DNA from 2 places in the Pontibacter sp. BAB1700 genome. Region 1 is predicted to be linked to the other one. Evidence: riboswitches for the same ligand, from Rfam matches in the RefSeq annotation. Region 1 holds a riboswitch; the other holds the start of a gene.
What was found. Region 1 has a riboswitch for S-adenosylmethionine ahead of O71_RS14045 (O-acetylhomoserine aminocarboxypropyltransferase/cysteine synthase family protein). Riboswitches for the same ligand answer to the same signal wherever they lie in the genome.
Positions count from the first base shown of each region.

Region 1 (7,298 bases):
GTCCGCGCTTGGCGGCAAGCTCTGTACCCCTTGCAAAGAGTGCCTGGGTATAAGCTTCTAATTTAATATATTCTTGCTCAGATACAATGCCTTTTGCCAGAATTTCTTCACGCGAGATGTCCTCGTCGTGCCCTTCGTCGGCTTTGGTGGTCGGGGTGATGATCGGCTCCGGCAGTTTGTCGTTTTCACGAAGTCCTTCCGGAAGCGCTACGCCGCACACACTGCGTTTGCCAGCCTTGTACTCGCGCCAGGCATGCCCCGCCAGATACCCCCTGATCACCATCTCTACTTTGTATGGCTCGCAACGATACCCGATGGTTACGTTCGGGTCTGGCGTCGACAGCACCCAGTTGGGCACAAGGTCTGAAGTAGCTTTAAGGTTTATGCTTGCTATTTGGTTCAATACCTGTCCTTTATAAGGAATAGCCCGCGGCAACACCACGTCAAATGCCGAAATGCGGTCAGTGGCTACGACTGCCAGACGGTCCTCGAAATAATAAACATCGCGCACCTTGCCTCTATAAAAACCGGTTTGCCCGGCGAAGGAGAAGTTGGTTTCTTTTATGGCCTCCATTAGGTCTGTTGGGTTAGAGAAAGGCAAAGTTAAAATTTTTTGTCGGTGCGAGTTATAAGGTATAGGTATAAATGTGAAATGCCTTCGCAGAAAGGATAATCATCTGAGTTTGGACATTGCTGTATACTCTTAAGTATAGCTATAGTTTTATATTATGAAATCTATTGTTTGTACATTATCGAGAATGTGGTGGAGGAGGTGAGATTTTGTTTGCCAACGGCTCGCGGTAATGAATAATGTTGTGCGCCATTCCCTTGAAAATTACAAAATGAAATGGCAGCATCGCATACCAGTATAACCTGCCTGCCAAGCCATCCGGACGAAAAGCGGCCAATTGCTCAAGGTAGTTGCCATCCTTCTCACGATAGATCCGGAACTGCAGCCAAGCCTCGCCGGGCAGTTTCATTTCAGCGTATAGGAGAAGCCGCTTTGCCTGGCGATCGACCGCTAACACACGCCAAAAATCGATAGAATCACCTGCCTGCACGTCTGAGGGGTGCCTCCTGCCGCGCTGCAAACCAACGCCGCCCACCATTTTATCGAGCAGGCCACGTATCTCCCACAAAAAGTCAGTCTTGTACCAGCCACGCTCACCGCCGATGCGCAGGATGTTGTCCATCACTTCCTCCGGCGCTCTGTCGAAACGCATGCGCTGTCGGTCGGTGAGTACGCCGTGTTCTGGTATTTGTACAAAATCCATGAAGTTAAGGCTCATGGTGCCACTCACCAGCGCATCCTTCCAACTGGAGACCACCATGTTTTGCTCCATCTTGGTAAAAGCCAGATTCAGAGCACTCTCGTAACTGAGGCACTTGTGCGGGATCAGCTGTTGTATGCTGCTGTCTTTCACCACGGCATCGTTGCGCAGGCTCTCCACCAGACTGCGGGCCAATGCGTAGTTTGTGCTCGTGACAAAGTATAGCCAGTAGGAGGAGAGCTTGGGCGTGAGCACCGGTAAGGTATAGATGCGCCGCTTCAGGTTTCGTACTTTGGCCAGTTGCAGCAGCATTTGCTTGTAAGTAAGCACATCGGGCCCGCCAATCTCAAAGCGTTCGCCATAGCAGTCCTCACGGCCCAGCACGGCAGTCAGGTAAAAGATGACGTCGCGTATGGCGATGGGCTGGCAGCGGGAGTTGAGCCAACGCGGTGTCACCATCACAGGCAGTTTTTCCACCAAGTCGCGGATGATCTCGAAAGAAGCGCTGCCCGAGCCGATGATGATCGCAGCCCGCAATACTGTGAGAGAAGCTTTGCCCTGCGCAAGCACATCCTCCACCTGCCGGCGAGAAGATAGGTGGCGCGACAAATGTTCGTCGTTGGCAATGCCACTGAGGTAAATCAGTTGTCGGGCGCTTGTTGTATTGAGGTAGCTGACGAAGTTGGCGGCAGATGTTTTTTCGGCCTCCTCAAAGTCAGCCGATCCGGAGCCCATGGAATGCACGAGGTAATAGGCGGCTTCTATGTCACGGGGCAGGTTTTGTAAACTTTCCGGTTTGAGTAAATCTCCCTGAACTACTTGCACCTTACCTTTCAAACTATCTGCCACCTCAAAGCGGCGCAGGTCACGCACAAGGCAGACCACCTCGTGCTGCGCTTCAATCAGTACGGGTAGAAGTCGTTTGCCAATGTAGCCGTTTGCGCCGGTCAGGAGTATTTTCATGCGGGTTATCCAGACAGTTTATACCTGCACAACAGGTATAGCCGGTGAATGTTATGTATGAGCAATTATACTTATTCAAAGATTCTAAACCAACAGGTATAAAGGTTAGCTATTATAAAGTATGTAAAGCATTGGAGAGCAGGTTTATAAAATTGATTTTTCGACGAACTTTAAATTATTTAAAATTTTAATTTGGATTATTTGAAATGCTGCTCTAGCTTTGCATCATCAAGTCTGATATCCCTTGTGGGTATCGATTTATAAAGAAGCGTGGAGAGACAGGCTCTATGAAACGCTAGCAACCAGCCGCAGTGCAAGGTGCTAATTCCTGATTCCGGAAGTCCGGATGTATATAAATTGATAACGTTATGGAAAAGGGAACAACATCAACACCGCTTTTTTTACGATCAACCCCGGCAGCTCAAAGCCTGGTTCTTTCGCATGCCTCAACTTTTGCTACCACCTGTTGTAGCCGAATGTGCATGTGCTGCTGCTGTTGCTAGCAGTGCATTAATCCTCTTTATATCTGCTGCATTTACCGCTTAGCTACAGGCTATACCTGTAATCACGGCTATTGCTGCATCTCTATCTTTTCTTGTCTCAGCACAAGCTAATCTATTCTATATTTTTTCAAAAATCTTAAACAGAACGACTATGTCTAATTCACTTCATTTCGAGACACTTCAATTACACGCCGGCCAAGAGATCGATCCTACTACCCGTTCCCGCGCCGTGCCAATCTACCAGACTTCTTCCTATGTTTTCAAAGACGCCGAACATGGTGCCAATTTGTTTGCGCTAAAGGAGTTCGGTAACATCTATACCCGCATCATGAACCCCACCACCGATGTGTTTGAAAAGCGTATTGCTGCTTTGGAGGGCGGGGTGGCAGCAGTGGCCGTTGCCTCGGGGCAGGCGGCCCAGTTCATCGCCCTCAACAACATCCTGCAGGCCGGCGATAATTTTGTCTCCTCCAGTTTTCTCTATGGTGGCACTTACAATCAATTTAAGGTAGCCTTCAAGCGACTGGGCATCGAAGTGCGCTTTGCCGAAAGCGACGAACCGGAGAGTTACGAAAAGCTGATCGATGAGAACACGAAAGCCATCTATACCGAATCCATTGGCAATCCGCGCTTCAATATTCCTGACTTTGACGCCATCGCGGCTATTGCCCAGAAGCATGATATTCCGCTGGTAGTGGACAATACCTTCGGGGCGGGCGGCTACCTGTTCAGGCCCATAGAGCATGGCGCCAACGTGGTGGTGGAGTCGGCTACCAAGTGGATCGGTGGTCACGGAACGAGCATCGGCGGCGTGATCGTGGATGGTGGCAACTTCAACTGGGGCAACGGCAAATTTCCGCAATTCTCAGAGCCATCGGAGGGCTACCACGGTCTCAATTTTTGGGAGGTGTTCGGTACGGACGGACCTTTTGGGAACATTGCTTTCTCGATCAGAGCGCGGGTAGAGGGCCTGCGTGACTTTGGTCCGGCACTCAGTCCGTTCAACTCTTTCCTGCTGCTGCAGGGGCTGGAGACACTCTCGCTGCGTGTGGACCGCACGGTGCAGAATGCGCAGGCGCTTGCTGAATGGCTGGAGCAGCACGAGCATGTGGAGAGTGTGAACTATCCGGGGCTGCCGTCCAGCAAGTATCACGACCTGGCCAAAAAATACCTGAAACGAGGGTTTGGTGGCGTGCTTTCCTTTAACCTGAAAGGCGACAAAAAACAAGCGGAAACTTTCGTGAACAGTCTACAACTGGTGAGTCACTTGGCCAATGTGGGAGACGCTAAAACGCTGATCATCCACCCGGCCTCCACTACTCACCAGCAGCTTTCGGAGCATGAGCAGCAGAGTGCCGGTGTGACACCAACCTTGCTGCGTCTGTCTGCAGGTATAGAACACCTTGACGATATCAAAGCTGACCTAGAACAGGCTTTTGCCAAAGTGCGGCAGCGCCACGAAGAACCTGTATTGAACGAAGCATAATGCCTGAACAACTAGTATTTCATTACCAGAAACAATTCCAACTGGAGTCGGGGGCCTCGCTTCCCGGCTTCCAGTTGGCCTATACAACCTATGGACAACTCAACCAAGACCAAAGCAATGTGGTGTGGGTATGCCACGCCCTCACGGGCAGCTCGGACTTCACCGACTGGTGGACCGAATTATTTGGCGAGGGAAAATTATATGAACCGGCGGACTGGTTTGTGGTTTGTGCGAACTCCCTGGGTGGCTGCTATGGATCCACGGGACCACTTGCAGTTAATCCGGAAACGCTGCAGCCCTACTACCACAGCTTTCCGCAACTGACCAACCGCGACATTGTACGTGCCTTCGACCTGCTGCGGCAGGACCTGGGTATAGCCAGGGTGCATACCCTGCTCGGCGGTTCGCTGGGTGGGCAGCAGGCGCTGGAGTGGGCTATCTTGCAGCCGGAGGTATGTGGTCATCTGATCCAGGTGGCCTCCAATGCGCGGCACTCGGCCTGGGGCATCGCCTTTAACGAAAGCCAGCGCATGGCTATCCGTCAGGACCCAACCTGGCAGACCAGCACAAGCGAGTCAGGTATAGCGGGTCTTAAAACGGCCCGCGCCATCGCCATGCTTTCCTACAGGCACTATACCTGCTACGAAGCGAGCCAGCAGGAGCCGGGCAACAGCATCACCGATGATTTCCGGGCTGCCTCCTACCAGGTATACCAGGGAGAGAAACTGGCACAACGCTTCAATGCCTACACCTACTGGTTGCTCTCCAAAGCCATGGACTCCCATAACATTGGTCGGGACAGGGGAGGTGTTGAGAAAGCCCTGGAGCGGCTTCGGGCTAAGACCCTATTTGTCGGCGTAGACACTGATCTGCTTTTCCCGATAGAGGAGCAGCAGCAGCTCCACCGGCTGGTGCCGGGTTCTCGTTTCTCCCAACTCCGCTCCGGTTACGGCCATGATGGCTTTTTGGTGGAAACGGCACAGTTGACAAAAGCCATACAGGATTTTTACCAAGCAGAAAAAGTAAAGCACATACACTATGAAAATACAGAAGTTTAAAAAGCGTATCGGCCTGATCGGTTTTGGTTGCGTAGGGCAGGGGCTCTACGATGTGGTGGAGGCCAACCGGCACCTTGGCTGGGAGATCGGGAGTATCTGCGTGAAAGATAAAGACAAGCCGCGCACCTTACCCGCCTCTGCCTTTACCTACAATGTGCAGGAGGTGCTGCAAGATACCAGTCTCGATATCATTGCCGAACTCATCAGCGATCCAGAGGAGGCGCTCGGTATACTCCGGCAGGCGCTGCAGCAGGGGAGGACGGTGGTATCGGCCAATAAAAAAGTAATTGCCGAGAATCTGCCCGAGCTGATCCGGCTGCAGCAGAAATATGGCGGTGTACTGTTGTACGAAGCCTCCGTTTGCGGCAGTATACCTGTGCTGCGCACACTTGAAGCCTACTATGGCTCAGAGCCATTGTTAGAGGTGCGAGGTATACTCAACGGGTCATCCAATTATATACTGAGTAAACTGCACGCTGAGCGGGGAAGCTACCAGTTGGCTTTGGAGCAGGCGCAGGCCTTAGGATTTGCCGAGGCGGATCCTTCCCTGGATGTAGAGGGGGTGGATGCGCTGCATAAGCTCTGCATCCTGGCAACGCATGCCTATGGGGTACTGGTGCATCCGGAGGAGGTGCTGCATTTTGGTATTCAGCACATAAACACTGAAGTCGTTGAGCTGGCTGATGCCTTGGGTTGTCGTATCAAGTTGATTGGGTCTTTAAAAGCTACTGCTACGGGGCAGGTTGCGCTTCAGGTCCTACCTACGCTTATACCTGCAACGGATGCTCTGTATGGTGTGGAAGCAGAATTCAATGGTCTTGAAATAGAAGCACAGTTCGCAGGCAAGCAATTTCTACTCGGGAAAGGGGCTGGAAGTCACCCGACGGGCTCGGCTGTGTGGCTGATATTACTTCGGCAGTACGGGGATATCGCTATACCTATCCAAAGCTTTGCACCAGCCAGACAACAAAGGCCTCCGGAGAGGAGCAGATCACAGTCCTGCTCCAGGGGCAGGGGAGGCCTATAATAACGTTCATAGAATTGCTTCAGTCGACCTTGCACTTTCAGTCGCCGGATAAAAATCAGGTTGTCCTTTCGGTGACGCCGCAGCAACTTAAGCTACACCAGACCTCCTTGAAGTTGCAAGGTGTATTTGTGGCGGTTGTCCCGGCAAGTGTAGCACTTGATAAAATACCAGACCTACTTGCCCGATTTGAGGCGATTCCTGCATAATATGTACAGGTATAGCTTCAGATCTCAGGTGTGATTAAGTGTTTAAAGTGGAAATTGTTTCGGGGATGGATTATAAGAAAAATTCAATTAAATAATTTTAATAATAGCAATTTTGAATTGCACATTAATTGTATAAGTATATTGTGATAAATTGGGTTAAGGCTTTAATAATAACATTTCAAAATATTTATGCAAATAACGCTATCATTTTCATCTGTTTATGGTTTTACTATCGTACAATGAATATTTATGGACGATACATAATACCCGACGGCAATGAAAACCTATATACCTTGGATAAGCACTCTACTTCTGATAATTATATTTTCATCCTGTAGAAACGACAATGTTTCACCGATTCGGAATGTCCGATTTGACCCCGGTTTGCTAAATCCGCTGCAAGCTGGCGGTGGTATGCCCTGTATCGCACATACCTATTATTATAATGATGCAGAGAAGTCGCTGGGAACTGTATACAGTGGCATGATACTCCTGTCATTTAGCCAGGAACTTACCCAAGAAGCGGCTACAGCTGCAGCAGGGCAGTATGCTTTTATTGAAGAGATGGGGCAGCCGATCCATACAAACTCTGCTCGTTTATACCCTGTCAAGTTAGCGGCAGGACTTAGCTGCCAGCAGGTAGAAGGAGCGATATCCGAGGTTTCAAAAGATCCGGCAGTAGCATACGCAGCTCCCTATTTCGAGTCTGCCGGAGGTAAGCTATTGGGTGTATCGAATGAATTTATTGTAAGTGTGGAAAGTGGCCGACAGCCAGCTGAGCAGG
Region 1 is NZ_AKIS01000116.1:17,573-24,870, forward strand. Features, by position in the region: gene O71_RS14035 (phosphoribosylaminoimidazolesuccinocarboxamide synthase) at 1-574, opposite strand, end outside; gene O71_RS14040 (SDR family oxidoreductase) at 750-2,234, opposite strand; SAM riboswitch class I at 2,490-2,593, shown strand; gene O71_RS14045 (O-acetylhomoserine aminocarboxypropyltransferase/cysteine synthase family protein) at 2,889-4,223, shown strand; gene metX (homoserine O-acetyltransferase) at 4,223-5,281, shown strand; gene O71_RS14055 (homoserine dehydrogenase) at 5,262-6,308, shown strand; gene O71_RS14060 (hypothetical protein) at 6,899-7,298, shown strand, end outside.

Region 2 (7,298 bases), on a different contig from region 1:
TCTTGATCAATTATTTTAAAATCATAATCACTAAAATATTGAAGATCAATCTCAGGTTTATTTGATGGAACTTTTCTTTATTATATCACCTAAGATTTTAAAACTTGGTAGTGGATTGTTCTGCCATTCGTCATAAGCCAATTTAAATCTTGGCATTATATCATTTTCTAATTTATTGAATAGAAAACGTATTTCAAGAGATGCACTTTTTTTACTTGCACTTAGTAACTTTGTATTACTATTAATGTCTCGAATATAGTAACCAACAAGTTTTCCACCTTCCCTGTTTGAAGCAGATGGTCCGAACTGTAACACATACTGATAGTTATCAAAGAACGCACCTTTCGCTTCGAATTTAAAAGCAAACTCCATTACATCTCTACCAGAATCAAAAGTCAATGCATTCGCGTAAGTCCCAAGCTTATGGAGATGTCCGGAAAAATCAAGATCATTCAAACTTGCGTTATTGTCATTCAAAAGTAACAGTCCCTTAAACACACTGCTCTTACCCGAGCTATTAGTCCCTGTAAAAATTGTAATGGGAGCTAAATCAAAAAAAGTAGGCTTGCTGAATACTCTAAAGTTAGAAAAGCCTATACCTGTAATTTGAGTCATAAGATGATAATTTGTAAAATCGATGCTTGCTGCTATACCTGAAGTACTTGCTAAATATAACGAATTAATAAGTAGGTATAGCCCTTGTTACACCTGTGCTTCCAAAGCTTTTTGCTAAGCCCCTGAAAGGCAATCGAAAATATATTCTGTACTATACCTTCCCTATCATGTCAAGCGCTGTGCCAACAGCAATAACAGATATAGCACAGTTCTTTGAGGGCTAAGACATGTCAATACCAGATGCATATCTATCAAAAAATGACAGTTAAAGTTATGCGTAGGGATAGTCGCTATGCTCTCAAATCTCCCACTCCGCATACACCATAAACGGAGTTGGATTGAGCGCATGCACCAAGCCATCAGGCACACGTACCGTGAACAAATAGAAGTTAAGGTCAGTGTAAATGCGCTTGTCGCGCTTGAAGATGATGTGTTGCGAGAGCTCAGCTTTGCCTTGCTTTTTCTGGAGCGTGAAACCGTTTACAGCATACGACAATCGCCAGTCTTCCTGCTGCTTCAGCCAAACGGTTCGACTCTCCCCTACCCTCATGGTGTTCAGTTGCTTGGTGATGACGGGCGATGTTTTGAGGTAATCCGCCTCCAGGTATAAGTTTTTACCCTGCCATAGAGGTACTGCTCCAGAATATCAGCTGCCTCGGGGTAAGCTAAGCCACCCACGTAAATCATGCTGTTGTAAAACACCTGGCATTGCAGCTTGTCAAAGGTAGTCAGCTTCCCGCTTTGCAGGCGGTTGTTTATACCTGCCACATGCAGGCTAAGCCCTTTCCCTATTATATCGCCAAACAGAGCCAGCAAGAGAACAAATACAGCAAGAACTAAGAGGGTTCGTTTCAGAAATTTCAAGTGTTAGTTAGCGTTATAGAGCAACTCCTGCTACAAGTAAAGGAGATTCTTTCAGGTTAGCAATCAATTTTCAAAAACCAGCACTTCGTAATAAGTACCCGTTACCGGCGACAGGTATAGCAGGTGTTGTACCTGGTCCATGTAGTGTGCCTCGTAGAGCATGGTGGCGTCAAAAATATGCTCGGCGTCCTCAGGCGGCAAGGCGTATAGGGGGTCAATTTCAAACTCCCCACGCTCGTCGTACGTCACCAGGCTATTGGCGTGGCACCAGGCCATGTAAATGAGCACTCTGGCCAGCCAATCGTATGTTTTGTTATTCGTGAGCTTGTCAATATGCAGGTGGAGCTTCTGGCGAATGGTTAGAGGTATGGCGTCATAGTCGTAGTGCTTGTACGAGGGCAATCCTTCGTCGGCATCGCTATCTTCCTCTTCTTCCTGGTCGTCTTCGTAGGCACCTGTATAGAGATTAAGGTCAGTACCCTCCTTGTCGAACGCCTCCAGGAAATTAGCTTCGTCTATACGCTCGTCGTAATGCGTCATATATCTGAACTCGTGCAGCTTGCCCGGGTTTGGCTCACCATACTCGCCCTGGTACAGACAGCGCTGTTTGATGGTATAGGCGCCAGTTCGGGGTTTGTCCCTTTATAGGCCCGAAGTCCTTTGTTCCGGTCTATAACGACGATCCCTTCCGGTCCTTGTAAGTATAGCTTGTCCTTCTGCCAGAACAGATAATTGCAGCTTTCGAGATAAGCAGTATGCTTTTCGAAGTAGCCGTAATCTGATAGAATGCGGGGCTTTGTCGTTTTGTTTTTACGGTCTGGTTCGGCTCGCTTAAAGTAAGGTATGGTGGCAGACAGCACCGGCTCGTGCACCACCTGTTGGGCACTCAGCGAAAAAACACCAAACACCTTTTCCTGCCGGAAACCAACCAGGTCCTCCGTGATGCGCCAGAGGCGGTTGTTGTTGCAGGGTAGTACTTCCTGACCGTTTACCTGTAGTCCGAAGAAAAATCCGTTAGTTGTTATCTGATACAAAAGAGTTATAGTGTTTAGGGATTTGAGAGTTCTGGAATCTAGAAAAATTTTGATAGCAGCTTCATGCCGAAGGTGTTGTTGATGGTGCCATCGCCACAGCAATAGGTGCAGGTATGCGTGGAGCGGGTGCGCATGCAGTTGCAAGTGGAGCTTTTAATGATGATCATTTTCCACTCGGCCTCTTCTTTTCCTGTTAGCTCCAAACGTTTACCTTTTAAGTCGATAGCATAGTACTGCTCCAATTGGTCAACCACTACAAAACGCCCTTCCTTATAGCTGAATATGTGCAGGAATGAGGGTTCCAGAAAGGTCCCCGCCGCGTTGCTGTGGATGCCGTATAGATCGCGCACGGTGTCGTAAGTTTTGTAGAAGGTACTGTTGCCCACGGTATGCAGCACCTCGTTTACAAGTATTATTATCATAGTCAGATTTGTTAACGTGAGAAATGGCTTATGCCACCCAGCTTTGAGGCGACATGATGCGACGGGCTGCTGGCAGACTTTCCCAGTCTATACCCGCCGCCGCTCGGGCAATCTGCTCCACGATGGCGATGTCCACATACTCATTTCTGGAGTGCTCATGCCAAACGCCTGCCGAAAGGTTAGTGCACTCCGATATAACATCCTCAAAAATGGCCGTATCGGTAAACACGCCGTAGGGGTCCGCTTGGTAGAGCATGCCCTGGTCCGCAAATTGGCCTGCAAGCGCCTCCGCAAAACTGTCGCTGGCCGTGCGCTCACAGCGCTGGTGGGTGATAATAGAGCCTATCTCTCTGCGGTCGAAAGCCACGGCACGTTTGAATTGTTTGAAAAAAGCGGGGTCTTGTTCCAAAGCCCAGCGGCTGCCCAGGCAACCACGCTCCTCGCCTGCAAAAAAGTAATAAGTACCCGGCACCCCCTGGCAAATCAGGTAGAGCAGGATGGTGACGCCCGCCTTGTTGTCACCGCCGAGTATAGTGCTGCCATCCGTACGTATGATGTTACGGGCAACTATATGGTTCACTTTTTCACGGGTATAGGAGGCGGTGTCCAGGTGCGACGTGAACAGTGTTTCGGACTCCCCAACTCGCAGGAAGTAGTTGCCGAAATCGTCTTTCTGCACCCCTGCAGGCAGGTAGGGCTCCAGTCGGCTCTCGTACTCATAGGGCACCGTGTACTGGGTCAGGTTCAGGAAAGTGTTTTTAAAATCAAACGTACAGTTTTCGCGCATAGGCAGCTTATAGGGTTATGGTTGAACAAAAATTTACAAGGCAAAGCAGGTCCTGCGCTGCTCCAGTAGAGCAGTGGAACATATTCAGAGGACCCAGAAAAATTATATAAGCGTCGCACAGAGGCAAGCAGGTGCCCGTTCGCTAAAACTATAGTTTAGCGCAGTGCGACAGGGAAAAGCAAGGTAAATTAGGCATCAGGCAAGGCGAAGCACACCTGCGACGCTTTCTAAATTTGATAATACAAAGATACAGCAACGTAAACAGATTTTAGTTTTTCTACAAGCTTGTAATTAAGAAGTCCCTGAGCTTAGTAGAAGCGACTACAGAGTCGGTCTACATCGTGCATAAACGCTGTAATGCGTTGAATCGTCTCCATCTCGAGCGCCTTGTCGAAATCAGCCAGCTTCAGATCGAACTCCACCTCAGCGACACTGTTACTGATCTGTGGGCGCATGTAGGCCTCAAACCCATAGTTATCTGCTAGCTGATTGAGCTTAGCTACCTCCTCTTTCACAAGATCAGCTACATAGACTGCGGAGCCACTCAATGCGGAACGGCGGCGCTCGTCGTGAGTAAGTTCTATTTGCAGCACAGCTCCTACACGCACCACAGGGCGATACATACTATCCTGCAGCAGACTGTAGGTGATGTGAGTGTGCTCCTTCCTCTGTATACCTGAAACTGTTGCCAGCAAGTAGTAGAAGTCTTCGCGCAGCGTAAGCAAGCGGTAACTCGGCCGATGATTAAATGGCCCGTTCGATTTCAGCTCCTCCACTACCTGCTCTATAGGTACAGCCAGCGCTGTTTTTGGAAACATTTGTCGAAAGCGACTTAGGAAACGTAGCATGTGTCCCGTACGGAGCCCCTCAGGCTTTTCGCGTACCAATTGCTTTTGGGTGCGTGCGTACCCTGCAAAACTAAAAACAGCACCACTGAGCGGGCTCCCGGCGGCACGCAGCAAAATAATGTCGCTATCCGGCCACTGCTTCTGGAAGTTTTCCCATATCATCAGGTAGCTACCCAGGTGACCGTCGTATATGCTCGTAGCGTCGCCACCTACCCTGTACTTTCTCCCATCGCGCATCTTAGGGAAAGTTACCCGGCTAAACCGGTAGGGAGCGTGCCCCATAATCTCCAGCTTATTCTCAAGAATAAGGTCATAGTTGTTTACTAAAGTGCTTAAAGCGCTCATAGCTGTTCAGTTAAAAAATGAAACAAAAAGTAAAATAGAAAAGCTATGGGCGATAAACGCTTACAGCTTTTTTTCGGCAGAAGCCGCGCATTGTAATGGGCACCGTTGGAGCTAAAACCCGGTTGCCGTGCCTAAAGACACTCTGAATGCTTATTATGAAATGATAACTGCTTCGTTAAACAGATGGTATTGAATCATGGTGCAAATATAGTAAATTTATATATATTAAGCAAATAATTACACGAATGATTCCCCTCTTTGCCGTGCACAGCTTAGGAAGGACCGTCTTGAAGAAGATATAGTTCTGTAGTTAAGGCTTTATCTCAATGGGGGTACCAACCGGAACGGCCCGGTACAGTTCCTCCATCTCGTCGTTGGTCACAGCCATACAGCCGGCAGTCCAATCTAAGAGGCGATGCATACGCCCAATGAAAGGCATTTTGTTGGGCAAACCGTGTATTTTAATATCTCCTCCAACGGGTTTGCCTAAGCGGGCGGCCTCGCGCCGGTTGGCGGCATTAGGATACGATACCCCCAGGTTTTTGTAGTATGCGCTGTTCAGGTTTTTGTCGTTAATCGTATAGCGCCCCTCGGGTGTTTTGTTGTCCCCCTCGTACTGCTTGTCCCCAACCGGGGTTTTGCCTAATGAAATGCTGTAACTTTTAACCAGCTCACCTTTGCTATACGCCTCCAGCTTGCGCTCTGACTTATGCACCACTAAGTGGTCTATTTTAATGCCTTCAGGTAAAGACCGCTCTGACACCAGGAGGTGAACATAGTAAGTACTAAAAACCAGAATAAGTAAAAAATATAGTTTCCTCCACTTTTTGTATGTTGATGCTATACCCATTGCAGCTTAATACCATTCAGATGTATCTGGAAGTTTACGATATTCCCAAACTTTTTTACCAATTATCTCTAAAGCCTTAGAAAATTCAGGCTTATCACCATTTGCCTCAAAATCAGGGCTATCGCTATACGTAAATGTTTCCATTTCCAACACTGCAGTACAAAATAAGCGGGCTTGGATCTCTAAAACGCGACACCGCAGATGGGGGAGTTTGAGGTGAAACTCGATCGTACTGAATCGCTCATCTCGCTCATGAGGCAGCAATATAATATTGATATTATCTGATTCCAGATTTTGCTTTAGGAAGTCGAATAGGGGTTGATCAAAAGTGTAGGGCAAAACAGTTTGCCGTTCTGTTTCAGGAAATGTTTCCAGGGCAGCGGCTATCGTATACAAAAATGAAAGAAGACTCTTTTTATCAGCATCCTCCCCAAATTTAATTCTTTCCTCCAAACAGCTTATTTCCTGCTCGATTTCATGCACTAAATTCCTATAGGTAAATAAATACGACCATAAGGAAAAACCAGGGATATTAGCTTGTACTTCACCATATCGCCAATCTTCAGTTATTTGCAAAAAATACCCTGCAGGGAAAAGCAGGTTGTTTAGCTTATTTAGGAGTTGTTGCTGCGTCATGAATGTATGTGAATACTACACAAAGTTCGTTTGAAGATTATTATGATCTCAGTGCCTACAGGCTTGCATTTTCAGCAGCTGCCATTAGGCTAATGCATCTACGTCTGGACAGTACTTCCCTAAAATGTAATCTTTCACATCATTATCATACGTCACCAATTTGGCGTTTACTCTTATTCCCTTAACCACTTTTTTAGTGCTGGGCATGGTATCCGTGTGTGGCAAGGTATCAATGTAGTATTCGACAGCTTCCGCGTCACCCAACTGCTTTTTGAATTCCTTTCGGATATTGGTTAGTTCTGTAAATGGCCCCTTTTTCTTTTCGTCCTTAAAAACGAAAGAGTTTACCACGTTGTCGACATTGAGCATCCTCTTATTTTCAAAGGCATCGTCAATTTCCTCGTCGCCTGCGTACGCCTGTTTATTTTTGGCAGTTCGGCTATATAAGTTTGAGTAAAGGTATTTTAGTTTTTCATAATAGTCAGGTTTCTCCAAATCTGACAAAGCAACGCCATTAGGGTGGATTAAGAAAAACAAGTATAGCGTTGCGCGTTTTGGGTTGAGCTTGACGTGTTTGTTTATATCCGGGAAACTAACCGTAATGCCCTGCGAGCGCCCAGTGCTGCGTGAAATATGGATTCTGCGATGCCTCAAAACAAATTCATACTTTTGTTTAAAGAGCATTTCGTAGCGCATTTTCTCAAACAGCGGAAACGCCTGCAGCAAGTACTCCTGACTAACGCCAGCCGCTATCATGCCATTGATGCATTTCATGCAGATGTCGGCTGTGCGGAACTTGAAAATAACCTCTTCTTTGTTTCTGCAATAGTCCCCAATACAACCTTCGGCTTTGTCATGTAAGCTGCGCCTTGCATACATGGTTTTGCAGTAAAGCTT
Region 2 is NZ_AKIS01000051.1:8,127-15,424, forward strand. Features, by position in the region: gene O71_RS07075 (AAA family ATPase) at 1-50, opposite strand, end outside; gene O71_RS07080 (ATP-binding protein) at 58-615, opposite strand; gene O71_RS07085 (hypothetical protein) at 914-1,165, opposite strand; gene O71_RS07090 (hypothetical protein) at 1,171-1,479, opposite strand; gene O71_RS07095 (hypothetical protein) at 1,543-2,019, opposite strand; gene O71_RS07100 (hypothetical protein) at 2,016-2,513, opposite strand; gene O71_RS07105 (hypothetical protein) at 2,552-2,935, opposite strand; gene O71_RS07110 (hypothetical protein) at 2,964-3,722, opposite strand; gene O71_RS07115 (hypothetical protein) at 4,031-4,915, opposite strand; SAM-I-IV-variant riboswitch at 4,974-5,070, opposite strand; gene O71_RS07120 (murein L,D-transpeptidase family protein) at 5,226-5,678, opposite strand; gene O71_RS07125 (hypothetical protein) at 5,772-6,401, opposite strand; gene O71_RS07130 (hypothetical protein) at 6,486-7,298, opposite strand, start outside.
Region 2: another riboswitch for S-adenosylmethionine. It lies ahead of O71_RS07115 (hypothetical protein); the one in region 1 lies ahead of O71_RS14045 (O-acetylhomoserine aminocarboxypropyltransferase/cysteine synthase family protein).